Regions from separate parts of the Nocardiopsis sp. NPDC006139 genome, predicted to be linked through region 2. Evidence: riboswitches for the same ligand, from Rfam matches in the RefSeq annotation. Region 2 holds a riboswitch; the other holds the start of a gene.

Region 1 (4,407 bases), on a different contig from region 2:
CCACGGCCCAGTCCAGGTACTCCCGCCGCTTCTCCGCCCGCAGCGGCAGCAGCTCGCGCAGCGCGGCCTCGTCGACCTGGATGTGGCGGATCCCCGCCCGCTCCAGGTCGGCGACCTCGTCGCGCAGGGCCAGTGCCACCTGGCGGGCGGTGTCGCCCAGCGGCTGGTCGGTGCGCACGAACGACCAGGCGAGCATGGTCACCGGTCCGGTGAGCATGCCCTTGACCGGCTTCCCGGTACGCGACTGGGCGTAGGTGGTCCACTCCACCGTCATCGGCTCCGGGCGCGAGACGTCGCCGAAGAGGATCGGCGGGCGCACGCACCGGGAGCCGTAGGACTGCACCCAGCCGTTCTCGGTGGTGGCGTAGCCCCGGAGCTGCTCGGCGAAGTACTGGACCATGTCGTTGCGCTCGGGCTCGCCGTGGACGAGCACGTCCAGGCCGATGTCCTCCTGGAGCGCGATGACCCGGTCGATCTCGGCGCGCAGGATCGCCTTGTACTCCTCCTCTCCCAGCTCGCCGCGGCGGTGCGCGGCGCGGGCCCGGCGCAGCCCGCCGGTCTGCGGGAACGACCCGATGGTGGTCGTGGTCAGCGCCGGGACGCCGGGGGCGCCGCGCTCCCGCGGCCGCTCGTGGGCGTCCGCGCCCAGGGCCTCCAGGCGGGCGCGCACGCGCGCGTCCACGAACGCCGCGCCGGCCGGGGCCGGGGCGGCGGCGTAGCCGTCCCCGGTTCCCTCGGACAGCACCCTGCCCAGCAGCGCGACCTCACGGGTCTTCTGCTCCGCGAAGGCCAGCGCCGCGCGCAGCTCCGGGGGCAGCGAGGTCTCGGCGTCCAGGTCGATGGGCACGTGCAGCAGCGAGCAGGAGGTGCTCACGGAGATCCCGTCGGCCAGGCCCAGCAGGGTGCCCAGGGTGGCGACGGCGGCCGGGACGTCGGTGCGCCAGACGTTGCGGCCGTCGACCACGCCCGCGACCAGGCGGGTGGAGCCCAGACCGGAGACCGCGGTCAGGTCGGCGATCCCCTCGGCGTCGGTGACGAGGTCCAGGCCCACGGCCTCGACCGGGGACTCCTTGAGGACGCGCAGGGCGTCGGCGCCGATGGAGCCGAAGTAGGTGGAGACCAGGATCTCCGGGCGGTCGGCGAGCCCGCCCAGGACGCCGTAGGCGCGCTCCAGGTGGGCCAGGGCGGCGCGGCCCTCGTCGGTGGCCAGCACCGGCTCGTCCAGCTGCACCTGCTCGGCGCCGGCGGCGCGCAGGTCCGCCAGCACGCGGCCGTAGGCCTCCAGCAGGTCGTCGAGCAGCGCGATGGGCGACCAGCCCCGCGGTGCGTCGTCGGCGGCCTTGGACAGCAGCAGGAAGGTCAGCGGGCCGACCAGCACCGGGCGGGTGGGGTACCCGGCCTCCAGGGCCTCGCGGAACTCGGCGACGGGCTTGTCGCCGGCGACGCGCGGCCGCACGGCCGGGGAGAGCTCCGGGACCAGGTAGTGGTAGTTGGTGTCGAACCACTTGGTCATCTCCAGGGGCGGGGCGCCCTGGACCCCGCGGGCCAGCGCGAAGTAGCGGCGCAGCCGCCCGTCGGCGTCGGCGGCCGCGGACGGGTCCTCGAACCGCTCCGGGACCAGGCCGAACAGGACGGCGGTGTCCAGCACCTGGTCGTAGTAGGAGAACGTGTTGGAGGGGATGTCGTCGATCCCGGCGGCGCGCAGCCGGGCGTAGGTGTCCAGGCGCAGGCCGGCGGCGGCCTCCTCCAGGGCGGCGGCGGTGGAGGCGCCCTTCCAGTAGGACTCCTCGGCGCGCTTGAGCTCGCGGTCGGGACCGATGCGCGGGTAGCCGTGCACCGTGGACCGCACGGCGGGTCCGGAGGTGTTCATGAAGCTTCTTCTCCCTCGTCGAAAGCCGGGTACCGTGCCCGGGGTCGGCGAGGGGGCACGCCGGTGGGGCGCCGCTCGACGGGCGCCCACGGGTGCCGACCTCGGCCCTCCCTCGGGGCACGGGACCACCGGCGGCACGGGTGCGCCGCCGGGTGGAGGCAGGTCTTCGGACTCACGGGCGCGACCGGTGGGCCACCGGTCTCCTAATGCCCGCCGCTTCCCGGTCCCCGACCTCTCCGGTCGGTCCACCAGTGCTCCATGGCGGGGGTCGTTCCCGTACACCGCTGCGGGGCAGTCCCGGATTCGCACCGGGTTCCCTCTTGCGACGCGCGCCACCGGCCCGGGATCGCCCCGGGCGGAAGGATGGCGCACGAACCTTCCACGCCTGCGAGTATAGGGAGACATCCCCTCGCCCCTGCCCCCCGGCATGCCCCCTGTGCCCCTCGCCGCCCCGGAGTCCGAACCCTCCGCCCGTGGGCGGCGTCACACCCGATGAAGACGTCGCACGGTGGCGCCCCCGCCGGCCCCGTGCACGTTCGTCTGCGAAATGGACGCGGAGAACCCCTGGTGAACAAGCTGCCCCGAACCGCCATGACCCCCGACCACCCGGTCATCACGGTGGGCGTCTCCCTCGTGGTCCTGGCCGGCATGGTGCTGTTGTCGGTGCGACCACCGGAGTCGTTGGGGGCGGGCCCGGCCGGGGGCGTGGCGCACGGCCTGGCCGACGCCATCGAGCAGCGCATCCCCGCCACCGGCGAGCCCGACGCGCTGACCGTGGTCGACGAGGCCGCCCTGACCGGGGTGGAGACGGAGGAGCTGGAGTACGACGGGGTCGCCACCGAGGTGTCCTTCCCGGTGCTGCCCAACGCCGAGCCGCTCACGGAGTTCCTGCGCGGGAGGCTGGGCGCCGACGTGGAGGCGTTCGACGCCGCCAACCCGGGCGCGGAGTCCTACACGGCGGGGTGGAACATCACCGCCGCCTCCGACGGCCTGGTCGGCGTGCGCATGACGGGCGAGGAGACCGACTCCGAGGGCACCCGGGAGTTCCACTCCACCTACTGGTACGACACCGGTGACGGCGTCACCCGCGGCTCGCAGTCGCTGCTGGCCGGACAGGACGAGCTGGCCGCCCTCAACACCCTGGTGCGCGACCGCCTCGGCGACGCCGCCGAGACGGGGACGGTGCTGCCGGTGGCGTCGCTGTACGACTCGGTCGGGTTCAACCCCGACGGCGACCTGGTCGTGGAGTTCGACACCGGGCAGGTCGCCCCGGCCGACGCCGGGCCCCTGACCGCGGTCGTCGAGCGCGCCGAGTCCGAGCCGCTGCTGTCGGACTTCGGGCGCCGGGTGCTGCGCGCCGCCACCACCGGGGTCGAGGAGTTCGCCATCTCCGCCGCGCCCGGGGAGGGCTCCGGCGTCGCGGACGAGCCGGTCCCGGGCGTCATCTCCCCCGTGGACGAGTCCGTCGACTGCGCCGACCCCGAGGTCAAGTGCGTGGCCCTGACCTACGACGACGGCCCCGGCGGGGGCACCCCCGAGCTGCTGGACACGCTCGCCGAGTACGACGCCAAGGCGACCTTCTTCGTCACCGGCCTGCCGGTGATGGAGCACCCGCACACGGTGCGGCGCACCTACGCCGAGGGGCACGAGATGGCCAACCACACCCTGAACCACCCCGACCTGGCGGGGCTGGGGGCCGACGGCGTGCACGACAACCTGAACAGCGTGCAGGCCCTGGTGTACCGGGAGACCGGGTACACGATGGACCTCATGCGCCCGCCGTACGGGTCGACCAACGACGGCGTCGCCTCGGTGACCCGGGACATGGGCCTGGCCCAGGTCCTGTGGAGCATCGACACCAACGACTGGAAGGACCGGGACCCCTCCGTGGTCGCGGACCGGGCGATCGCGGGCGCCTCGGACGGGGCGATCATCCTCATGCACGACATCCACCCCACCACCATCGCGGCCTCGCACAAGATCATCCGCGAGCTGGACGCGCAGGGGTACACGATGGTGACCGTGTCGCAGCTGCTGGGCGACGCCGAGCCCGGCGAGCGGTACGTGGACGGCGTGCCCGACGAGCAGCCCTCGGACGCGCCCTCGGACGGCGCCGGGGAGGACCCCGGGGAGTAGGCCGCGCCTTCCCCGGGCGGCCCCCTCCGGGGCCGCCCGGGGCACCGCGCACGGCGGCGGCCGTCACCGAGAGCGCAGGGGCTGACCACATGTGGTCAGCGTCACGGCCGGGCCGCCGGATTCCCCTATGTTGCACCCAACAGCCCCGGTGCACATGTTCTGGATGAGGGAGTCCGGTGTTCTCGTCGAGCCGTACGCGTCCGCAGCAGCCCCTCCCCCGCGGGGCGGGAGCCGCACGCCGGCACCCGTGGGCGGTGGGGGCCGCCGTGGCCCTGGTGCTCCCCCTGGCCTCCTGTCAGAACCCGCCGGCCGCCGCCCCGGAGGAGGCCGACGGCGAGGCCATCACCGTACTGGTCGACGGCCCCGGGGACGTGGTCACCGAGTGGAGCGGCGAGGGGGAC
Region 2 (4,407 bases):
CCGCCCCGCCGCCGCGAGGGCGCGGCGCACGGCGGGGAAGGTCCGGCCGAGCTTCATGACGACGGCCGCGTCGGTGTCGGCGAGGCGGCGGGCGAGTTCCGGTTCGGGCAGGGTGCCGGACAGGACGGTGAGCACGTCCGTCTGGCGGGCCAGGGGCGCGGCCGCGGTGGCGGCGGCCGCGGCGAAGGCCGGGACGCCGGGCACGATCCCGGTCTCGTACCGGTCGGCCAGGCGGTCGTGCATGTACATGTAGGAGCCGTAGAACAGCGGGTCGCCCTCGGAGAGCAGGACGACGTCGCGCCCCGCGTCGAGGTGGGCGGCCAGGCGCGCGGCGGACTCCTCGTAGAAGTCGGCCAGGGCGCCCTCGTAGCCGCCGGGGTGGTCGGCCGCGCCGGTGGTCACCGGGTAGACGAGCCGTTCCTGGACCGCCCCCGCCGGGATCAGGCCGGCGGCGATGCGGCGGGCGTTGGAGTCCTTGCCCGGGCCGCAGTGGTAGGCGACGACGTCGGCGGCCGAGATGAGCCGGGCGGCCTTGAGGGTCATCAGCTCAGGGTCGCCGGGGCCGACGCCCACGCCGTGGAACCTGCCGGTCCTGCCGGTCATTCCTCCTCCTTCGCGAGGGCGTTGAGGGCCGAGGCGGCCATCGCGGAGCCGCCGCGGCGGCCGCGGGCGAGCACGTAGGGGACGTCGATGCCGTGGCGGCCGGCGAACTCCTCCAGGGCCTGCTTGGACTCGGCGGCGCCGACGAAGCCGACCGGGCAGCCGACGATCGCCGCGGGGCGCGGGGCGCCGTCGACGAGCATCTCCAGCAGGTGGAAGAGCGCCGTGGGGGCGTTGCCGAAGGCGACCACGGCGCCCTCCAGCCGGGGCTCCCACAGGGAGACCGCGGCGGCGGAGCGGGTGGTGCCCCAGCGCCGGGCCAGGCCGGGGACCCGCTCGTCGCCCAGCAGGCACAGGACGTCGTTGTCGGCGGGCAGGCGGCCGCGGGTGACGCCGGTGGCGACCATGGTCGCGTCGCACAGGATCGGCGCGCCGGACCGCAGGGCCGCCCGGGCGGCGCCGACCAGGCCGGGGTGGACCACCAGGTCGGCGGCGAGGTCGACCTGCCCGGTGCCGTGGATCATCCGCACCGCGAGGCGCTCGGCGTCGGTGGGCAGGTGGCCCAGGGACGCCTCGGCGCGGATGGTGGCGAAGGAGTCCGTGTAGATCGCGGGCCCGTCGTCGATGTACTCGTAGTGCCGGTTCGGCCGGCGGGGGGCGGTCACCGCCGCGCCCCGGGGACGACGACGCCGCGCCAGGGCGTGACCACGAGGTCGCCGCCCGAGGCGAGGGCGTCGGCGGCCAGGGCGTCCGCGGCGGCCCGGTCCAGGCCCTCCTCCGGGACGGGGACGTAGTGCGCGCCGCCGGGCAGCGGCCCGTACGGCGGTGGCGGGGCGGGCGCGGGCAGGCGCGGGTCGGGGGGATGCGGCGCGCACAGCGCGGAGGGGAGCTCGGCCACGTGCCAGGGCGCGGAGGGGCCCTCGCCGCGCCGCTCCAGGAACAGGTCGGCCAGGCGCACGAGGGCGTCGGCGGCCCCGTCCAGCCGCACCGCCGGCCCGTGGCGGTCGCCGACGCGCAGTTGGGCGGTGGCCCCGTCGAGCGCGGTGAGGCCCAGGTCGCAGGGGCGTTCCACGAGGTCGCCGCGCCCGTCGTCGAGCACGAACAGGAAGCGGCCGGGCAGGGCGGCGCGGTGCGGGGCCGAGCACAGGGCCGCGTCCAGGGCGGCGGCGACGGGACGCAGGTCGGCGCGTCCCCCCGACAGCCCGGTGAGCGGCGAGGCCATCACGTTGCGGACCAGTTCGTGGGAGGGCGAGGGCAGCAGCCCCGTCTCCTCCAGCGCGCCGAGGACCGCCGGATCGAGGCGCCCGTCGCGGCCGGGCAGGGCGCGCACCTGGAGGTTGGCCCGCCCCGTCACGTGGACCCGGCCGGAGCCGAACTCCTCGGCGACGGCGGCCAGGGCGGCCAGGGACCGGGCCGGCAGGCGGCCGCCGACGAGTCGGAGCCGGACCAGCAGGCCGTCCGGGGCCTCCCAGGGCCGGAGTGCGCCGGGGCAGCGGTCGCGCCGGGTGCGGGGCGCGGGGGCGTCCGCGGGGAACATGCACGTCCTTCGGTTCGGGGCCCGTACGCGGGGCCCGCGGGTGACCCGGCGGCCCGTCACCGCCGGTGCCAGCAGGTCTTCGGACTCGGGGTCTTCCGGAGCGGAGCGCCTTCCCGGGGCGGTGCGCCCCAGTGGCCGTCCGGGACGCGGAGGTCCCGGCACATGCCCGCCCGTCACCCTCACCGCTGCGCGTCAGTCCCGGATTCGCACCGGGTTCCCTGCCCCACGAAGTGGAGTACGACTGGCCCGAAGAGCGTACAACGTCCGCTTCCGGCTCCGACCAGCGGTCTCGCCTTCTCGCCGCCACGGTCCGGCCCTCCGGCGCCGACGACGGGCCCGCTGGACCGGTACGGTGCGACCGCCGGGTTCTGCGGGGTGAACGGACGAAGGAGTCGCACGATGGCGGGACCGCACGCACTGGACGCCCTCCTGGCGGCGGCCGGGTCGCTCGGGATCACGGCCTCCGGCACGGAGACCGTCGTGGACCTCGCCGACGCGGGCGCGCGCGAGGAGCTGCGGGCGGTGATGGCGGTGCGCTCGCTGCCGGGGATGGTGTGCGCGTGCGCCGGGGAGGCGCGGCTCGACGTCCGGGGCCCGGACGGCCGGTCCCTGGCGGTGGTGGCGCTGCACCACGGTGTGACCCTGTCCTGGGAGGGGTGGGACGGCGACGCGCTGCTCGCCGACGGCCCCGGGCTCCTGGGCTGGCTCGACCGGCACGGGGTCCCGGAGCCGCTGCGCCTGTTCCGCGAGGCCGAGGCGCGCCGGGCCGCGGCTGCCCGGGAGCGGGACGACTGGGTCGCCGCGGTGCCCGGGGCTCTGCGCGGCCTGACGGAGCGGATGCTCCAGAGCACGGGAGGGTCCGAACTGCGGTCCGAGGCCGCCGGACTGCTGGCCAAGGCGGTCCCGGACCCGGTGGTCCGGGTGCAGGCGGTGCTGGCCTGGTACGCGGCGGGGAGCGGCCGTTACTCCGGGTACCCGGTCTACGAGGACCTGCCGGGAGCGATGCTCGGGGAGGTGCCGATCGGGGAGATCGCCGCCGCCCTGGAGGACCCCCGCGCCGGAGCCCGCCATGAGGCCGGGGCCGTGCGGCACCTGATCGGGTGGAGGTCCCGCAAGCGGATCCGGCGGGACATCGCCGCGCTGCCCGCCCCGCTGCGGGCCCGGCTGCTGGCGGCGGCCCGCACCTCGCCCGACCGGGCCACCCGGGTCCGGGCCGGGGAACGGCTCGGCGGCTGACCGGTTCCGGGCGCGGCCGTGATCGGCCACGGGGCTCCGGGTACGGGACGCCTGTGTACGGCCTCCCCAGGCCGCTCCCCGGCCGACCCCCGCCCCTCAGCCCGCACAGGAGGCGCACGCCCGTCACCGAGGCCGCCGAGCCGCTCCGTCCGCTCGAGGGGGGGCGCCCCCGGCATGCAACGGTACGCACGGAAATACTGCCGGAACGCCCTCGGCCGGGTCCGCGGCGCCGCTTGACCTGGAGCGCACTCCAGGAGGCAGCATCGCGGGCATGGAAACTCCCACTCCCCTGCACAGCGGGTTCGGACACGACTCGACGGCCGACGACGTGCTCGCCGACACCGACCTGGGCGGCCGGTTCGCCGTGGTCACCGGCGGGTACTCGGGCCTGGGCCTGGAGATGACCCGTTCCCTGGTCCGGGCCGGTGCCGAGGTGCTGGTGCCCGCGCGCCGCCCCGACCGGGCACGAGAGGCGCTCGCGGATCTCCCCCGGGTCTCGGTGGCGGCGCTCGACCTGACCGACCAGGCCGACGTCCGCCGCCTGGCCGGGGAGGTGCGCGCGGCCGGGCGGCCCGTCGACCTGGTCATCAACGCGGCGGGGATCATGCGGGGACCGCGCACGGCGGTGGGCCCGGGGTGGGAGGCCCACCTTGCGGTGCACCACCTGGGGCACTTCACGTTGACGGCGCTGCTGGCACCGGCCCTGGCGGAGGGTGCGCGGGTGGTGGGGCTGTCGTCGGCCGGGCACTTCCTGTCGGACATGCGCTGGGAGGACCCGCACTTCGCCCAGCCCGACGCGTACGACCAGTGGACCGCCTACGGCCAGTCCAAGACGGCGGTGTCCCTGGCCGCACTGCACCTGGACGGCCTGTTGGCGCCGCGCGGGGCGCACGCGTTCTCGGTGCACCCGGGCAGCATCCTCACCCCGCTGCAACGGGAGGTACCACTGCGAACCCGGCGCCGACTGGGGTGGGTGGTCGGGGAGGACGACCGGCCCGCCCCCGGGTTCAAGACCCCCGAACAGGGCGCGGCGA

Evidence for each region. Region 2 has a riboswitch for cobalamin ahead of ABZ249_RS26665 (nitrite reductase). Riboswitches for the same ligand answer to the same signal wherever they lie in the genome.
Region 1: another riboswitch for cobalamin. It lies ahead of metE (5-methyltetrahydropteroyltriglutamate--homocysteine S-methyltransferase); the one in region 2 lies ahead of ABZ249_RS26665 (nitrite reductase).

What each region holds. Positions count from the first base shown of each region.
Region 1 covers NZ_JBEXTT010000006.1:192,966-197,372, reverse strand. Annotated here, with positions in the region: gene metE (5-methyltetrahydropteroyltriglutamate--homocysteine S-methyltransferase) at 1-1,870, opposite strand, end outside; cobalamin riboswitch at 2,028-2,207, opposite strand; gene ABZ249_RS10160 (polysaccharide deacetylase family protein) at 2,462-4,006, shown strand; gene ABZ249_RS10155 (polysaccharide deacetylase family protein) at 4,273-4,407, shown strand, end outside.
Region 2 covers NZ_JBEXTT010000024.1:78,377-82,783, reverse strand. Annotated here, with positions in the region: gene ABZ249_RS26675 (precorrin-2 C(20)-methyltransferase) at 1-603, opposite strand, end outside; gene ABZ249_RS26670 (precorrin-8X methylmutase) at 600-1,265, opposite strand; gene ABZ249_RS26665 (nitrite reductase) at 1,262-2,137, opposite strand; cobalamin riboswitch at 2,190-2,398, opposite strand; gene ABZ249_RS26660 (hypothetical protein) at 2,537-3,373, shown strand; gene ABZ249_RS26655 (oxidoreductase) at 3,645-4,407, shown strand, end outside.